One region of the Bacillus smithii genome, then DNA from elsewhere that is predicted to be linked to it. Evidence: riboswitches for the same ligand, from Rfam matches in the RefSeq annotation. Region 1 holds a riboswitch; the other holds the start of a gene.
The links. A riboswitch is a leader RNA that binds a small molecule or an ion and turns the genes downstream of it on or off. The one in region 1 is predicted to bind cyclic di-GMP.
Positions count from the first base shown of each region.

Region 2: linked by a shared signal. The riboswitch ahead of BSM4216_RS14170 (response regulator) and the one ahead of BSM4216_RS12555 (competence type IV pilus major pilin ComGC) in region 1 are both predicted to bind cyclic di-GMP.

Region 1 covers NZ_CP012024.1:2,665,107-2,672,969, reverse strand. Annotated here, with positions in the region: gene BSM4216_RS17250 (VanW family protein) at 1-1,218, shown strand, start outside; gene BSM4216_RS12560 (type II secretion system F family protein) at 1,408-2,613, shown strand; cyclic di-GMP riboswitch class II at 2,717-2,799, shown strand; gene BSM4216_RS12555 (competence type IV pilus major pilin ComGC) at 2,922-3,353, shown strand; gene BSM4216_RS12550 (prepilin peptidase) at 3,547-4,305, shown strand; gene pilM (type IV pilus biogenesis protein PilM) at 4,407-5,303, shown strand; gene BSM4216_RS12540 (hypothetical protein) at 5,322-5,954, shown strand; gene BSM4216_RS12535 (hypothetical protein) at 5,957-6,913, shown strand; gene kapB (kinase-associated lipoprotein KapB) at 6,977-7,375, opposite strand; gene BSM4216_RS12525 (peptidylprolyl isomerase) at 7,538-7,863, shown strand, end outside.
Region 2 covers NZ_CP012024.1:3,028,509-3,036,321, forward strand. Annotated here, with positions in the region: gene mtnW (2,3-diketo-5-methylthiopentyl-1-phosphate enolase) at 1-631, shown strand, start outside; gene mtnX (2-hydroxy-3-keto-5-methylthiopentenyl-1-phosphate phosphatase) at 628-1,287, shown strand; gene BSM4216_RS14160 (methylthioribulose 1-phosphate dehydratase) at 1,284-1,907, shown strand; gene BSM4216_RS14165 (1,2-dihydroxy-3-keto-5-methylthiopentene dioxygenase) at 1,947-2,480, shown strand; cyclic di-GMP riboswitch class I at 3,340-3,430, shown strand; gene BSM4216_RS14170 (response regulator) at 3,512-3,880, shown strand; gene BSM4216_RS14175 (excalibur calcium-binding domain-containing protein) at 4,379-4,648, shown strand; gene BSM4216_RS14180 (thermonuclease family protein) at 5,021-5,956, shown strand; gene BSM4216_RS14185 (IS256 family transposase) at 6,714-7,813, opposite strand, start outside.

The sequences.
Region 1 (7,863 bases):
CCCATTAATATATCCTCTTTGAATAAAGCAGAAGCGGAATCGAAAATATCAGAAAATGTGTTGGATTGGCAAAAAAAATCGACAGTATCTTTTACTTTTTTTAATAAAACGATTTCCGTACCGATGAGTGTCGTGCATTTTAAAGTTGCATCTTCTTTGAACGCCTGTCTGGATGGCGAGAAAAATATTCTGTATACAGAAGTGGATGAACAATCTCTTAAAACGATTTTGTTCAAGAAATTAGAAAATCCTGAATTAGTCAATTTAATAGATTTGGAAAAGGTAAAGCAGCTGCTGAAGGAAAAAGCGGGTCGTTTAGATTCTTCACAGCAAACGGAGGATTTAGTCCAATATTTGAAAGCGTCTGAAAACAAACCGAAAATAATCGATTCCAAAAGGATTTTCGTAAATGATCCGGCTGACATGGAGGACTGGTTGTCGAGCAATTCCACCATGACGCTGAAGCCGGAGAAAATCTTTTCGTTGAATGATTATATCCAAAATCTGGACAATGATGACAAAGGCTTTTTCATCCAATGCGCTTCTGCCATCTATCAATTAACGTTGCCAACCAATTTACAAATCGTAGAAAGACATATTAGTGATACTTTGCCAGAGGGGATAGAATTAGGTTATGAGGCAAGGGTGGACGGTTCCAAAGCTGATTTAAAAATTTATAATCCCAATCATACAGCGTTTGTCATTAAAAGCGAGAAAATATCAGATCATGTATTAAAGCTCAGTTTAATCGGTCCTAGCGATCCTTTTACTTATCAATTGGTGAAGAAAAACGTAAAAACGTATGCGCCAAGAAAAGTCATACAATACCGACCGTTGGCAGAAACGGCGGCCAATCAAAACGGCAAATACGGGTATTCGGCGGAACTGTATAAACAAGTGGCATTGAATCATAAAGTATTTTATGAATCTCTTGTATCAAAAGATTTTTATTTGCCGATTCCGAAAATTGTTGTGGAAAACTTGAAACAACCAGAAAGTGACGCAACGGCCGATGGAAATTCCGGCACGGAGAATGATGCAACAGAGCACACAGCGAACGAAAAAATCGATCCTGCTTCACAAAATACAACAACGGGGAGTACGCCGAACAACGAAGCGGACAACCCATCTCAAACCAGTCAGAATGGCAGTTCCTCCAATCAAGAGAAACCGTCTTCTTCAACACAAAATACGAATCAGAGCCATTGCCGCCTTTGAAATTTTAATTAATAATCCGGCTGTACGTAATTTAATTCGCAATGAGAAAATTCATCAGATAAGAAGCGTGATGCAGACAAGCAAACATATCGGCATGCAGACGATGCAAATGTCTGTTCAATCTTTGCTGAATCAAAATCTCATTTCATTGGAAGATGCCAAACCTTATATGACAGATGGTGGTTATTGATGGCAGTTTTTCAGTACAGCGGCCGTAATCGCAAAGGGGAAAGAGTGAAAGGAACGGTGAAAGCAGATACTCGCAGCAAAGCGGTGCAAAAGTTGAAAGAAAATGGCATTGCCGTTGCCGCACTGGAAGAGATGACTGGCCTGCTTTACCGTGAAGTCAATATTCTCCCCAAAAAGGTCAAATACAAAGATTTAGTGATTTATATTCGACAATTTGCAACGCTCATAAAAGCCGGAATCAGCGTTGTGGAAGCGACAAAAATATTATCTGAACAAACAGATAATCGTCTGTTGAAAGATGCGCTTGTCGAAGTCGAAGAAGAAATTCGTTCGGGGATTGCTTATTCTGAGGCTGCCCGAAAATTTCCGAATATTTTCCCGTCCATTTATATAAATATGGTAAAAGCCGGAGAAGTCGGCGGACAGTTGGATGAAATTTTAGACCGGCTGGCGACTTATTTCGAAAAACAATACGAAATCAGGCAAAAAGTGAAATCGGCCATGGTGTATCCGCTGGCGATTCTTTTCGTTGCTATTATGGTAGTCTTTTTTATGTTTATTTATGTTGTGCCCATGTTTGAAGAAATGTTTGCTTCTCTTGGTGCCAATCTGCCGTTGATAACTAGATTGATGCTTATGATCAGTCACGTTTTAACGTCTTACGGTTGGCTTATTGTATTGATTGTGATGGCGTGCTCGCTTTTATTCTGGCTATGGATGCGTTCACCGAGAGGCAATTATTTGCTTGATTATATGAAACTTAAAATTCCTGTGTTCGGTAAAATCATTCAAAAATCGGCGCTTGCTCGGATGGCGAGAACATTAAGTTCATTGTTTTCCGCTTCAGTCCCGATTCTTGATTCATTAACCATTGTTGAACGTATAGTGGACAATCAAGTCATCATCAATGTGCTCAATCAATCGAAAGAATCATTGGAAGAAGGAAAATCAATGGCTGAGCCGATGATTGGACATTGGGCTTTTCCGCCTTTTGTTACAAGAATGATTATTTTAGGCGAAAGCTCCGGGACGTTAGATTTTATGTTGGAAAAAGTGGCGGATTTTTATGAATCGGAAGTTGAACAAGCAACTGAACAAGTGAAAACATTAATCGAGCCGATGCTCATTGTGTTTTTGGCGGTCGCGGTTGGCATCATCATTTTATCCATTTACGTCCCGATTTTTCGCATTTATCAAGGTTTTTAAAAGAGTAATGGATAGAGAGACTATTAATAGAAAATTCATACTTTTTTCACGGAAAAATTTAGTGACTTTCTACCTAAAAAACGTATAATAGAGTTGTAAACTTTCGGAATTTGGAGTGATGAAGAGTCATTTGTATCTGGGCACTTGAATGACTTGGAGCGAGTAGTGCAACCTCCCATTTTCTGTTTTCCTAATAAAAATAGTATTTGAGAGGAGTTGGGGCGATCGTTTAAACATGAAATGATGGCTCAAGTTTCTATTTTTCATTGATCGTTGGAAGAATTATTAGGAAAGAAAGAGGGAGTGTCATGAAAAAATTGCAAACTGTCGTGAAAAATCAAAAAGGTATGACGCTGATTGAATTATTGGCTGTTGTTGTCATTCTTGCCATTATCGCAGCGGTGGCTGTACCAAGCGTCGGAAAAATTATCGATAACAGCAGAGCCGATTCGAATCGATCCAATGCCTTGTTAATTATTAATGCAGCTAAATTAGCGATTGCCGATGATGAAAACAGTACAGTATCGTCGAAAATAAAAAGTTCAAATGGCGCCACTCTTCAAGATTTGGTGGATGCCGGCTATTTAGATGCGATTCCAAAAGATCCATATGATAAGTCAAAAACTTATGCGAGCGGTAGTTATGTAAAAAAGGATGATACAGGTTATTACATTCAATTAGTAACTAGTAAAGGTACATTTAAAGGCTCTGAAAAAGATATCAACTCAGGCAATTTTTAATCCAATTAATAAGGAATGATCGTTTTAAGGTCTGGATTACTATCCAGACCGTATCCTTATTTTCATTTACTTTCTGTATTGTGACACAATGGAAAGAAACAGCTTCTCTCTTAAGTAATGATAGTTTAGCAATGATCATGGCGTTTTTCGCTTAAGTGAGTATTTGCTATCACAAGGAATGAGAGGATCGAGAATGAATACGTTTTGGACTGTTTATTTTGCCGTAATAGGTCTTGTGTTCGGTTCGTTTTTTAATGTTGTGGGGCTTCGCGTGCCAAACCATGAATCGATCGTTTTTCCAAGCTCACATTGTCCTTATTGCCATCATAAACTGCGTTGGTTTGAAAATATTCCTTTGTTTTCTTTTTTCTTTCTCAAAGGCAAATGCCGGTCGTGCAAAAGAAAAATTTCATGGATCTATCCTATTTTTGAAGCTGTCACGGGTGTGCTCTTTGCTTTTTCTTTTTATCAATTTGGCTGGAGTATGAATCTGGTGATGGCTTGTTTGTTTACATCCTTGCTCGTCGTTATTACCGTTTCGGATTTAGCTTATATGGTGATTCCTGATAAGATTTTGCTGCCGTTTATGATTCTTTTTATCGTCATTCGACTCCTTTCGCCAACCGTACCGTGGTGGAGTTCATGGGCGGGTGCCGTGATTGGATTTGGACTTCTTTTTCTCATCGCGGTTGTGACAAACGGGGCAATGGGCGGAGGAGATATTAAGCTGTACTTTGTCATCGGGTTGATTTTAGGATTAGAAAAGACTCTATTGTCATTTTTTCTGGCTTGCTTGTTTGGATCGTTATTCGGATTGATTTTCCTGTTCAAAGGAAAATTTAAGAAAGGAAAACCGGTTCCTTTTGGCCCGTTTATAGCTGCCGGTGCCATTCTTGCCTTTTTTTATGGACAAGATATGATAGATTTCTACATAAGAACCATGTGGAGTTAAGGAGATCAGGAAATGAAGTCCTATACATATGGCAAACGAAAGAAATTACAAATGATCATAACGGATGATTATTTGCGTTTACTGGTGACAAAAAAAATACCATTCTCTCATTCAATCAAAAAGCATTGCCGGACGGAATCATTTCAGGCGGATTTATTGAGAATGAAGATTACTTGCTTGGTATGATCGAGGAACAGCTCATAGAATATGGCGCCAAAAAGCTGCCTGCCTTTCTTTGCCTTCCGGACGGGCATACTTTTTTGCGGAAAGTGGCCATTCCTGAAGATGTTCCGAGTGATGAAATGAAAGGATATCTTTATATGGCTGCCAATGATTCCATTCCGCTTCCTTTTGAAGATCCGATTATTGAAACGGTAGAATGGCAAGATGAGAGTGAAAATGGCCGAGAAGCATTGATGATTGCAGCGCGGGAGGCGATTGTGAACCAGTATGTCGGTTTATTGGAAAAACTAAAATTAAAGCCGAGAGTTATGGATTTATCGCTTTTATCGTTGTATCGTCTGTATTACCATTTGAATCGGGTTCGTCCGGATGACCGTATTTTATTGCTGCAAATCCATTATTCGTATATTCAAGTATCGATTTTTGAACAACATCAGCCGATTTATGTTCACTATGTAAACTTGCCTGCAAATAGAGAAGCGTATATCAACCGCTCACATATGGATTATGAATATTATATGCCGGAAGGAATTGAAGATTTGCTCGGTGAATATATTCGCACGATCGTTCAGGAAATAAGCCGATTGCAAAACTTTTACGAATTCACCATCATGCAAGGGGAAAAGCGATTGAATAAAATCGTCGTAGCGGGGGACCATCCTTATTTACAAACCATTTCCGAAGTTTTGCAAGAGCAAATTGAAATGGAGATCGATGATGCATTGACTGTGCCGTTATTTCAAAATAAAGAAAATATCAATATTCCGCCTGCTTTTTCTGACTGTATTGGACTAGCCCTCCACCCTGCAGAATGAGCATCAGAAGGTGAGTATATGTTAGTAGAAATCAATTTCATTGAAAAAAAGAAAAAACCTTCTTATCTCTTGATTGGCCTTTTTATCTTGCTCGTTCTTTTTATTTTTTTGCTTGTTTTTCTTCTCATCTATGGCCATTCATTGCAAAAACAAGAAGCCGAGCTGCAAGAGAAAGTGGATTTTGCCACAAAGCTGCAAGCTGCGAAAATGAAAGCGAACCATCAAAATCCTGAAGTCGAGTCCTTCCATCAATACGAAACGGCTGTGAAATGGGCGCAAAATCAACCCATTGAAACGACGAAAATATTGAAAGAACTCACGGAAAAGCTGCCGGAAAGAGGATATTTGTTGCTATTTTCACTGACAGATGATCAAGAAGCGGATATGATCGTTCAATTTGATACAAAAAGCGAGATTGCTTATTATTTGAAACGACTCAATGAAATATCATGGATCAAGAAAGCGACGTTAAAGAGTTTTGGCGTTCCGCCTCAAACAAATGATACAACCGGCAGCGTGAACGGTTATACAACCGATAATGCAACAGACAACACCGCTATTGATCCAACAACGTTGCCGCGCTATCAAGCGGAGTATGTTTTACAGCTTGAAACGAGTAAATTAAAGATCGATACAGAAAAGGATGAGTAGGCATGAGCAAACGAGTGAAAATGTTGATCCCGTTAATTCTTGTGATCCTTTTCTGTTTTTTAGACATTTTTTATTATTGGAAAGCAATCGTCCCTGCCAAAAAACAGATTGCTGCCCTTTCTTCGCAAATGGCTCATGTCAATGATTCATCGGAAAAGGTTCAATCTCAATCTGAAAAACAATTATCAGCAGACGATTTGAAAAAGGTCTATCAATGGCAGGCAGCGCTTCCTTGGAACGATTCTGTCGACCAATTTATTTTGGATTTGCAAAAGGCTGAAGCATCATCAGGCTGTACCATTATTCAATACGCCCTTGCGGAAGACTCTGACTCATCAACCGATGCCGGTGATGGTACGAATCAGGCGGATCAAATGACTGGAACAAACTCAAACTCCAATGCGACTAGTTTCAATACGGGTGAAACGACGAGTACAACTGCACAAAATAACGATACGAAACCATCAAAAACGGCCAAAACTTCATTGCCGTCGGGGGTAAAACAAGAAAAAGTCAATTTAGTCGTACAAGCGTCAACGTATCCTGAGATTTATCAGTTTTTAAAAAAATTGGAGCAAATGGATCGTGTCAATCGAGTGGAATCGATCCAATTTGCTGGAAATGACGAACCTGTTTCCACAGAGAATGAAGCGAATGCCTTAACGGTTAATATGACGATTTCCGTTTATTATGATTCAACGATTGCCAAAAAGTTAAAACTAACGCCGCCAAGTATCTCGACTCCGGATCCTTCAGGGAAAAGCAATCCATTAGTACCGGTGGCGCCGACCAATCAATCGACGGAAAACAATCAGAACAACGACCGGAACAACAATGGTACTGCTGATCATACGCAAACATCAGAAAACAATCAAAGCCAAACAACAAATGCCGATCAACCTTCGACGAGTGAAAACTCTCCTAATCAATCAAATGAAAAGATCCATCAGTCTCCATGATGGCAAACATGGAGAAGCGAAGGTTTGATGTGTAGAGAAAATACGAATTTTTGTACTGGATGATTAATTTGGGAAGGAAATCGAGTACATGAATTCGTATTCTTTTTGTATGGATGATAAACATTGGAGGCTTTTTTGGGCATATTCATTTTCCGGGTTTTGTTCCAGTTCCTGTTTATAAACGATAAAGGATTTCACCAATGATTCCGTGTAATTCGGCACTTTTCCGGTAAAAGGTTTCACCATTTTTTTAGGAATATTGGCTTGTTCTTTGAAAGCCAGCGCTTTGCGTTCGTGGAAAAAGCCTACATTTCCTTGTTTCGGATGATGAAGGTCTCCTTGCAGCGGGTGCTTTTCTACCGCTAATATTTGCACGGTATAATGTTCCGGTCGTTCGTCCGTAATTTTTCCGATATATTTTCCTGTTTTGTAAATGGCGGTTACCACATCTCCTATATCCATGATTCGTTCCTCCTGAAAAGTCTTTTTCATAAACATAACACAAAAAGAATGGAACGGGAAAAGAACTTTTTAGTCGGGAAGCTCCAGCCGAAGTTGCGATGTGGAAATTTCATCCGCAATAAGGTAAAGTAAGAGAGATAATAAAACGGAAGGAGAAAATTTATGACATTTCCGCAATTAACCAATCAAGTAGCAGAAAATGAGATCGTTGTTGAAATGAAGACCAATAAAGGCAGCATTAAAATCAAGCTGTTTCCGGAATACGCGCCGAAAACCGTGGAAAATTTTATTACTCACAGCAAAAACGGCTATTACAACGGATTAATTTTTCATCGTGTGATTCGCGATTTTATGATTCAAGGCGGCGATCCGAAAGGAAATGGAACAGGTGGAGAGAGCATTTACGGAAAGCCATTTGAAGATGAATTCTCGCCGAATTTGTTTAACATTCGAGGAGCGCTCTCGATGGCCAATGCGGGGCCAAACAC
Region 2 (7,813 bases), 360 kb from region 1:
AGGAAAGAAAACGTTGTATGCGGTCAATTTAACGGGCAAAACATTCGAGTTAAAAGAAAAAGCAAAACGCGCGGCGGAAATCGGTGCCGATGTGATTCTTTTTAACGTGTTCGCTTATGGATTAGACGTATTGCAAGGCTTGCGCGAAGATGAAGACATTGCCATTCCGATTATGGCCCATCCAGCTGTCAGCGGTGCACTTACACCATCAGAGTTTTATGGCATCAAAAGCCCGCTCTTGCTTGGAAAATTGCTTCGATTAGCCGGAGCCGATTTTGCTCTTTTCCCATCGCCATATGGAAGCGTCGCCCTTGATCGAAGTGAAGCGCTCGGCATTGCCGACGAGTTGACGAAAGAAGATGAGCATTGGAAACGATCTTTCCCGGTTCCATCTGCGGGTATCCATCCAGGTCTAGTGCCGCTTTTAATTCGCGATTTTGGAATCGATAGCGTCATTAATGCCGGCGGCGGAATACACGGCCATCCGGATGGAGCTGAAGGCGGCGGAAAAGCATTCCGTGCAGCGATTGAGGCCGTGCTGGCAGGAAAAACTCTGGAAGAAGCTGCCAAAGACCATAAAGAGTTGAAAAAAGCTATTGATTTATGGGGCGCGCACGAGGTGGCAGTATGACAAAACCAATCATTTTTTGCGATTTCGACGGAACCATTACCACCCAAGATAATATCGCTGCGATTATGAAACAGTTTGCTCCTCCGGAATGGGAAATGCTAAAAGACGATATATTGGCGGAGCGGCTGACCGTTCAAGAAGGTGTCGGAAACATGTTTTCCCTCCTTTCTTCCGAATTGAAAGAAGAGATTACGGACTACGTTTTACAAACGGCCCGTATTCGCGACGGCTTTCGGGAATTTGTCGATTTTACAAGACAACACGACATTCCGCTCTATGTAGTGAGCGGCGGCATTGATTTTTTCGTCTATCCGATTCTGGAAGGGCTTATCGAAAAAGAACGCATTTTTTGCAACGGTTCAGATTTTAGCAATGAAACCATTCAAATTGTTTGGCCTTATTCGTGTGATGAACATTGCCAAAACGGTTGCGGCTGTTGCAAGCCGTCGCTGCTGCGGAAGCACTCAAAACCGGATGGATTCCATATCGTCATAGGAGATTCCATTACGGATTTAGCTGTGGCAAAATTAGCGGACCATGTCATTGCTCGCGACTTTTTACTGGAAAAGTGCAAGAAACTAGGCATTTCCCATTCACCGTTCAACACGTTTTTTGATGTAGTGGAGGTGTTTGTGAAGCTGGAGGTGGGAGCATGAGTGAACTTGAGAAAAAATGGAAGGAACTTGCCGATGTGAAAGCGGAGTTGGCCGAGCGCGATTGGTTTTTTGCAACAAGCGGGAACTTATCGATTAAAGTTTCCGATGATCCTCTCCACTTTCTTGTTACCGCGAGCGGAAAAGATAAACGAAAGCAAACCGATGAAGACTTCCTTCTCGTAGATGCGCTTGGCCATCCGGCTGAAGAGACCCATTTAAAACCTTCAGCGGAAACGCTTTTGCATGTGGAAATTTATAACAGAACCAATGCAGGCTGCGGCCTCCATGTCCATACCATCGATAATAATGTCATTTCTGAATTATACGGTGACATTGGAGAAGTGGAATTTAGCAATCAAGAAATTATAAAAGCGTTCGGACTTTGGGAAGAAGACGCTGTGATTCGCATTCCAATCATCAAAAATCACGCTCATATTCCAACGCTGGCGAAAGAATTCGCCCGGCATGTGCATGACGATGCAGGCGCCGTCCTCATTCGCAATCACGGCATTACCGTATGGGGGCGCACCGCATTTGAAGCGAAAAAATATTTGGAAGCATATGAATTTTTATTCAGTTATCATATCAAATTAAGGTGCCTGACCCCACTTTCGCTTTAAAGCACAAAAGGGATAAGCAAAAATAAAGGAGGAAGAAAAATGGCAACGATTCGTTTACATGAAACAAATGAAAGAATTACAAAGGAAGAAGAAGTAATCCAATTTTTAGACGAGCAAGGCGTTATTTACGAAAAATGGGATATTACCAAACTCCCGGAACATTTGCGTGAGAAATATTTGCTTACGGAAGAAGAAAAAAATGAAATTTTAGAAACGTTTAAAGAGGAAATTGCGGATATTTCCGAACGTCGCGGCTATAAAGCGCAAGATGTCATTTCTTTATCTGAAAATACACCGAACTTGGATGAATTGCTCACAAATTTCAAGCGTGAACACCATCACACAGATGACGAAGTCCGCTTTATTGTCAGCGGCCACGGAATCTTTGTGATTCAAGGAAAAGACGGAAAGTTTTTTGACGTCGAGTTAGAGCCGAGCGATTTAATTTCCGTTCCCGAAAATACGCGCCACTATTTTACACTGCAAGAAGATCGTCGCGTTGTCGCCATACGCATTTTTGTCACAACTGAAGGCTGGGTGCCGATTTACGAAAAAGAAGAAACCAACGCCTAATATCCCCTCACCCCTCTTCTACTAAATCAGAAGAGGGGTGTTGTTATGAATTAACAGTGACAAAGCCCTCGACATTCTAGTAAAAGGCATTTCTTATATTTCAATCGAAATAGGAAAAAGCGACTATCCATATTACTTAGCAAAAGATATTTACTCTCCACTGCTTCCCCTTGTACTATCTATTTTTTACCAATACAACTTTCTATTGAACCCCTTGCCATCATTAAAAAAAGCAATTCATCACATGCAAAAATCGCGAAATCAAATCATTAACTTGGTAAAAAAGGAACAAACGTTCGTAATAATCTATGAAAAAAAATAAACACGTGATATAATAGAAATACAATAGCTACGGGAAAAGCTCAAGGGTGGTCGGCATTTTACCCCTAAAAGAGAGGGGGTGATGCCGATGACGGTATTTCAAGCATTGATGTTTGCACTCACTTTCGCAAGTCTCATTGTTTCGATACTGTCATATCACCAAAGAAAATAATCCACCCTTGAGTTAACGAGACCGGGTGGATTATGGATTCTTTCTGCCTTGTCGATCCCCCTTGAAGGGAACCGTCTATTGTATAGTCGAAGGTGTTGCTGCACCTTCATTTTTTATTATCATATGGAATTACTCAATACTATTATACATGATGAGCATAAGTGTTGTAAATTATATCTCTTCTGAATGCTGTTCGCTGCAGCGAGACTCCTCTTTTTTCATGTTCTTCTGCTTTTGCTGCCGCTACAATCACGTTTTATACGATTTCCTCTTTTTCATTTCCATCTGCTCTTTGCTATTCTTGACGTAAAAGTAAACATTTTATTATAAAGTACAAAACTTTATCGACAAAATTCGATATGTTATGATATGATTGGGCAAATTTTACGAAAGTAAAAGACGCAAAGCCACGGGCCTAAAACAATCTATAGATTGTCATGGTAGCCGGGCTGCCAAGATTTATTCTTGATAAATCTTGTTCAAAACTGCAATTCCTTTCTTAATATTTGCCTAAATTTTAGGAAAGGATTGGATTCAATTGAAAAAAACGTTTACAACTGTCCTTATTGCGGATGACTCTCAGTTTATGAGGAATCATTTAAAACAACTTTTGTCCAATGACAACTTCAAGGTTGTGGCTGAGGCTTCCAACGGTTGTGAAGCCATTACACTCTATCAAAAAGTTCGTCCTGATGTTGTATTGCTTGACATCATCATGCCTTATAAAAATGGATTAGACGCTTTAAATGAAATCAAAAAGCATAATCCGAAAGCCAAAGTTGTCATATGCTCCTCCATGGGACAAAAAACTTTGATCATGGAAGCTCTTAAGCTAGGTGCCACTGACTTTATTGTGAAGCCTTTCTTTCAAGAATTAATTCCCATTTTGAAGAAAATTACTAGTTAAATCGAAAAGAAAACTTTCCCTCTATTTGCTTTACTAGCCATTTTATTTTTTCCAAAATAAAAACATGGTAAAATTGGAATTGTATATTGAAAAAATCGTAAAATTAAGATAATAATAATTTGGAATAAATGAGAACTTGCTAGGCGTGCTGCCCTCCATTCCAGCGTAATGAGCAGACATGGTAACTGGGAAAAGACCGGATCCATTAGTATTCGATGAGCTTATCTTGAAGATTTATTTTTTTGCATGTTATCTAGTACTATATTCATAGGTCTATTGGAGATGAATTCATGTACGAGAAAAGGCTATTTCATTCCAATAACGACCGTGCTAATTAAGTACTTTTATCAGATCATGTTGTTAAAACACTCATTAACTTTGCTTGAGTGTTATCCAAGATAGCTCTTTTCTCGAGGCCTGCCCTTTAAAAGTAAATAATGAAACGGCTATGATAACCTTTATAATTCACATACAAAATTTACTTTAGGGGGAATCATCATGAAAAAATGGTTTGGAATCTTAGCTTCTGGTTGTTTGATTTTAGGATTTTCTGTTTATTCCAGCCACGATACAGAGGCAGCAGTCAAAACCAAAACGTTCAAAAACTGCACAGAAATGAACAAAGTATACAAAGGTGGAGTTGCCCGTTCTGCAAGCGTAAAAAACAAGGGTGGAAAAACGCGCTATAAGCCATATGTTTCACAAGCTTTATATGATGCAAACAAAAAATTGGATCGGGATCACGATTTTATCGCGTGTGAAAGATAAATTCTGTATCCAAAATCTTTCAGTTAGGGGTGTTATTCAATGCCCAATATTATAGCAGGCTGCTTGGGGATCGTACTATTGCTAGTTTTATTATCTCTAGCAATAATAGTCATTAAATGGTTATTTATTAATATTTTGGGAGTTATCGGGATTATAGCCATGGTAGCAGGCATTGGCTTATTGAGTCAAAAAAATAAAAAATCCATCTCGATATCCACTTTTCTTTTCGGTTCTTTATTAACGCTTTTATGGTTTTCGCTAAAGGAACCATTCAATACATTAGCAGTATTTTTTATAGTTGCGTTCCTTGCGGCTTTAATTGCCACAATTATTTTTGGAATCAAACGAAATCGGGCTTGGAAGCAACTCTCCATAGCATCAATTGTTTTATTGGTTCTATCTGTAGTTTTTGCGTCAAATGCACCAGATCTTGAGAAAGACAAATCCCATCCAAATAAAACAGAAGTTGCTTCTACTGAGACGAAACAAAAATCAGATGATAGCAAAACTACTAAAGAACATAATGTTTCCAAAGAAAAACGTACACCAGTTTCTACCCCGTCATTAAAGTCATCATCTTATGATGATACGAATAAAAACTTAATTCCAGTTACTCTCATTGAAACTGTAGACGGTGATACCATCAAAGTTAACTACAAAGGCAAAGAAGAAACGGTTCGCTATTTACTTGTTGATACGCCAGAATCGAAAAAGCCTGGCACATGTGTTCAACCGTACGCTAAGGCTGCAGCAGAAAGAAACCGTGAATTAGTAAATAGCGGCAATCTGTCCCTTGAATTTGACAAGGGCAGCGAAAGAGATAAATACGGACGTCTACTTGCATATGTGTTTGTTGACGGTAAATCTGTACAAGAAGAACTGTTGAAAGAAGGATATGCCCGTGTTGCATACATATACGACCCGCCGTACAAATATCTATCAACATATGAAAATGATGAAAAAGCAGCTCAAAACAAGCACTTAAATATATGGTCAGAACCAGGCTATGTGACGGACAAAGGATTCAATGGTTGTGCAGCCGATCAAACCGCAAGTCATCACACGTCACACTCAACACATTCAACACAAAGTTCTCATACAAGCGTTGGATCAAGCTCTAGCTCTAATAACAACGCCAATACACAACCAACTGCTCCTTCTGCAACAACACCAAGTACTGGCCAAACAGATTTTGCAAATTGTACTGAACTTAGAAAAGTCTATCCAGATGGAGTTCCCGCTGGTCATCCAGCTTATCAACCTAAATTAGATAGAGATCACGACAATTATGCGTGTGAAAGAAATTAAGATAGCCCTCTCGGGGGCTTTTCTTTTTTCTCTGTAAGTCCCGCAAAAATAAAAAAGGTGATAAAGAATCTGTGTATCTACCAAATACTCCTCCTGAACCAATAGCAGGTCAGCGACGCCAATTATCTCTTAAGGATGATCGTAAAAAGAGGTTTGCCAAAAGTTTGGTGAGGGTGAGGCTTACGAGAAACCTCTAAAATTTATAAATCGGCACCAAAAAGGCACCAAAATTGATAGTTTGTTGCAATGGGTATAAGGAGATTCTACAATTTCTGTCCAGCACTGCTGAAAAGCATATCAAGGATCGTCAATCTTTTTGAATGCTAGTCGAGAACTAAAAAAACTTCTGCGATACGAGCAGCATTCACCTGATTAGAATATAACTTCTAACACAACTAATCATTTTCCCTAATATACTCCAATACCAACCACGGTTGTTAATTCTCAGTGATTTTACCATTTTCTCTACTGTTGCAAGTATATAACGCCATCTCTTGGTATCAAGGACAACAAATTTATTAAAGCAAAATTGTTATGTTCTGATTTAATTATTTTTTCTTATTCATTTCAAATATTAGATATATAGAAAGGCCAATTGGTACCGTCAAGAATTTTGTGTTATGTAAGATAGATAGGGTATCTCTGAAATGGATTTGGAATGGATAGGGGTTCGATTTCCTCTACACAGGAGACTGAATATTCAGTCTCCTGTGTGGAAAGGGAGAATCCCTTTATTTTGTTCGTTTACAATATTTGGTTAGTTATAACGTTTTTCAAACATTTGTTGAAGGGTTTCATAGGCTTCAGCAAATCCTCGTAATTTTCGTCCTGCCCATTTCTCATTAAAATCTTGGATGGTCAAATACACGACTTTTTCAGCGGCTTCTAAACTACTCAAACTGTTCATCGGCTTTAGACGTTTCCGAATCTCTTTGATCGTTCGTTCAATGGCATTGGTCGTGTAAATCACACTTCGAATACTGCTTGGATAATCCATAAATGTAAGGAGGACATCCAACTCATTGGCCCAAGATTGAACTTCTCTCGGATACTTGTTCGACCATTTCGACTCAAACTGTTGAAACATCTGTAACGCAATCTCCTTATTCGGTGCGCGATAAATCAGTTTGAGATCCTCTGCCACTTCAAATTGATCTTTTTTCCGAACACGATTTAAGGTATTACGTACTTTGTGAACGACACAGCGCTGCACATCGGCTTTCGGATAAACAGCCTTAAAGGCTTCCTCTAGCCCCGGAAGGCCATCAAATACGCCCAGAAGCACTTCCTGTACGCCTCTTTTGTAGAGCTGTTGAAGAATCTCTTGCCATCCATAGGCACTCTCCTGTCCTCCTACGAAAAAATCAAGAATTTCGCGATATCCTTCTTCGTTGACCCCCAACACCACATAAATCACTTCTTTCTCCACGGTATCGCGACGAAGTTTTACATACAATCCGTCTAAATATAAGACAGAATAACGTTTGTTCAGGGGACGTTTGTGCCATTTCTCAATGTCTTCTTTCACGATATCGGTCATACGACTGATCGTTGAAGGAGAATAGGCCTTGCCTAAAATTCGTTCAATAAACTTGCCAATTTCACGCGTACTCATACCACTTTGATACATCTTGATGATGGCTTCCTCGAGCCAGCCCGTATGGCGTTGGTAAGGGGTGAACAGCTGCGTTTGAAATTCCCCCTTTCGGTCTCTTGGAACAGAAAGTCCTTCGATACGACCATACTGCGTGTCTAGGTTTCGATGGTAATAGCCGTTTCTTCTATTCGACGTTCCCTCTTGTTCCATTTCGAGGAAAGTCTGGATTTCTTCCTTCATGATCAGCTCTAATTTTTCCT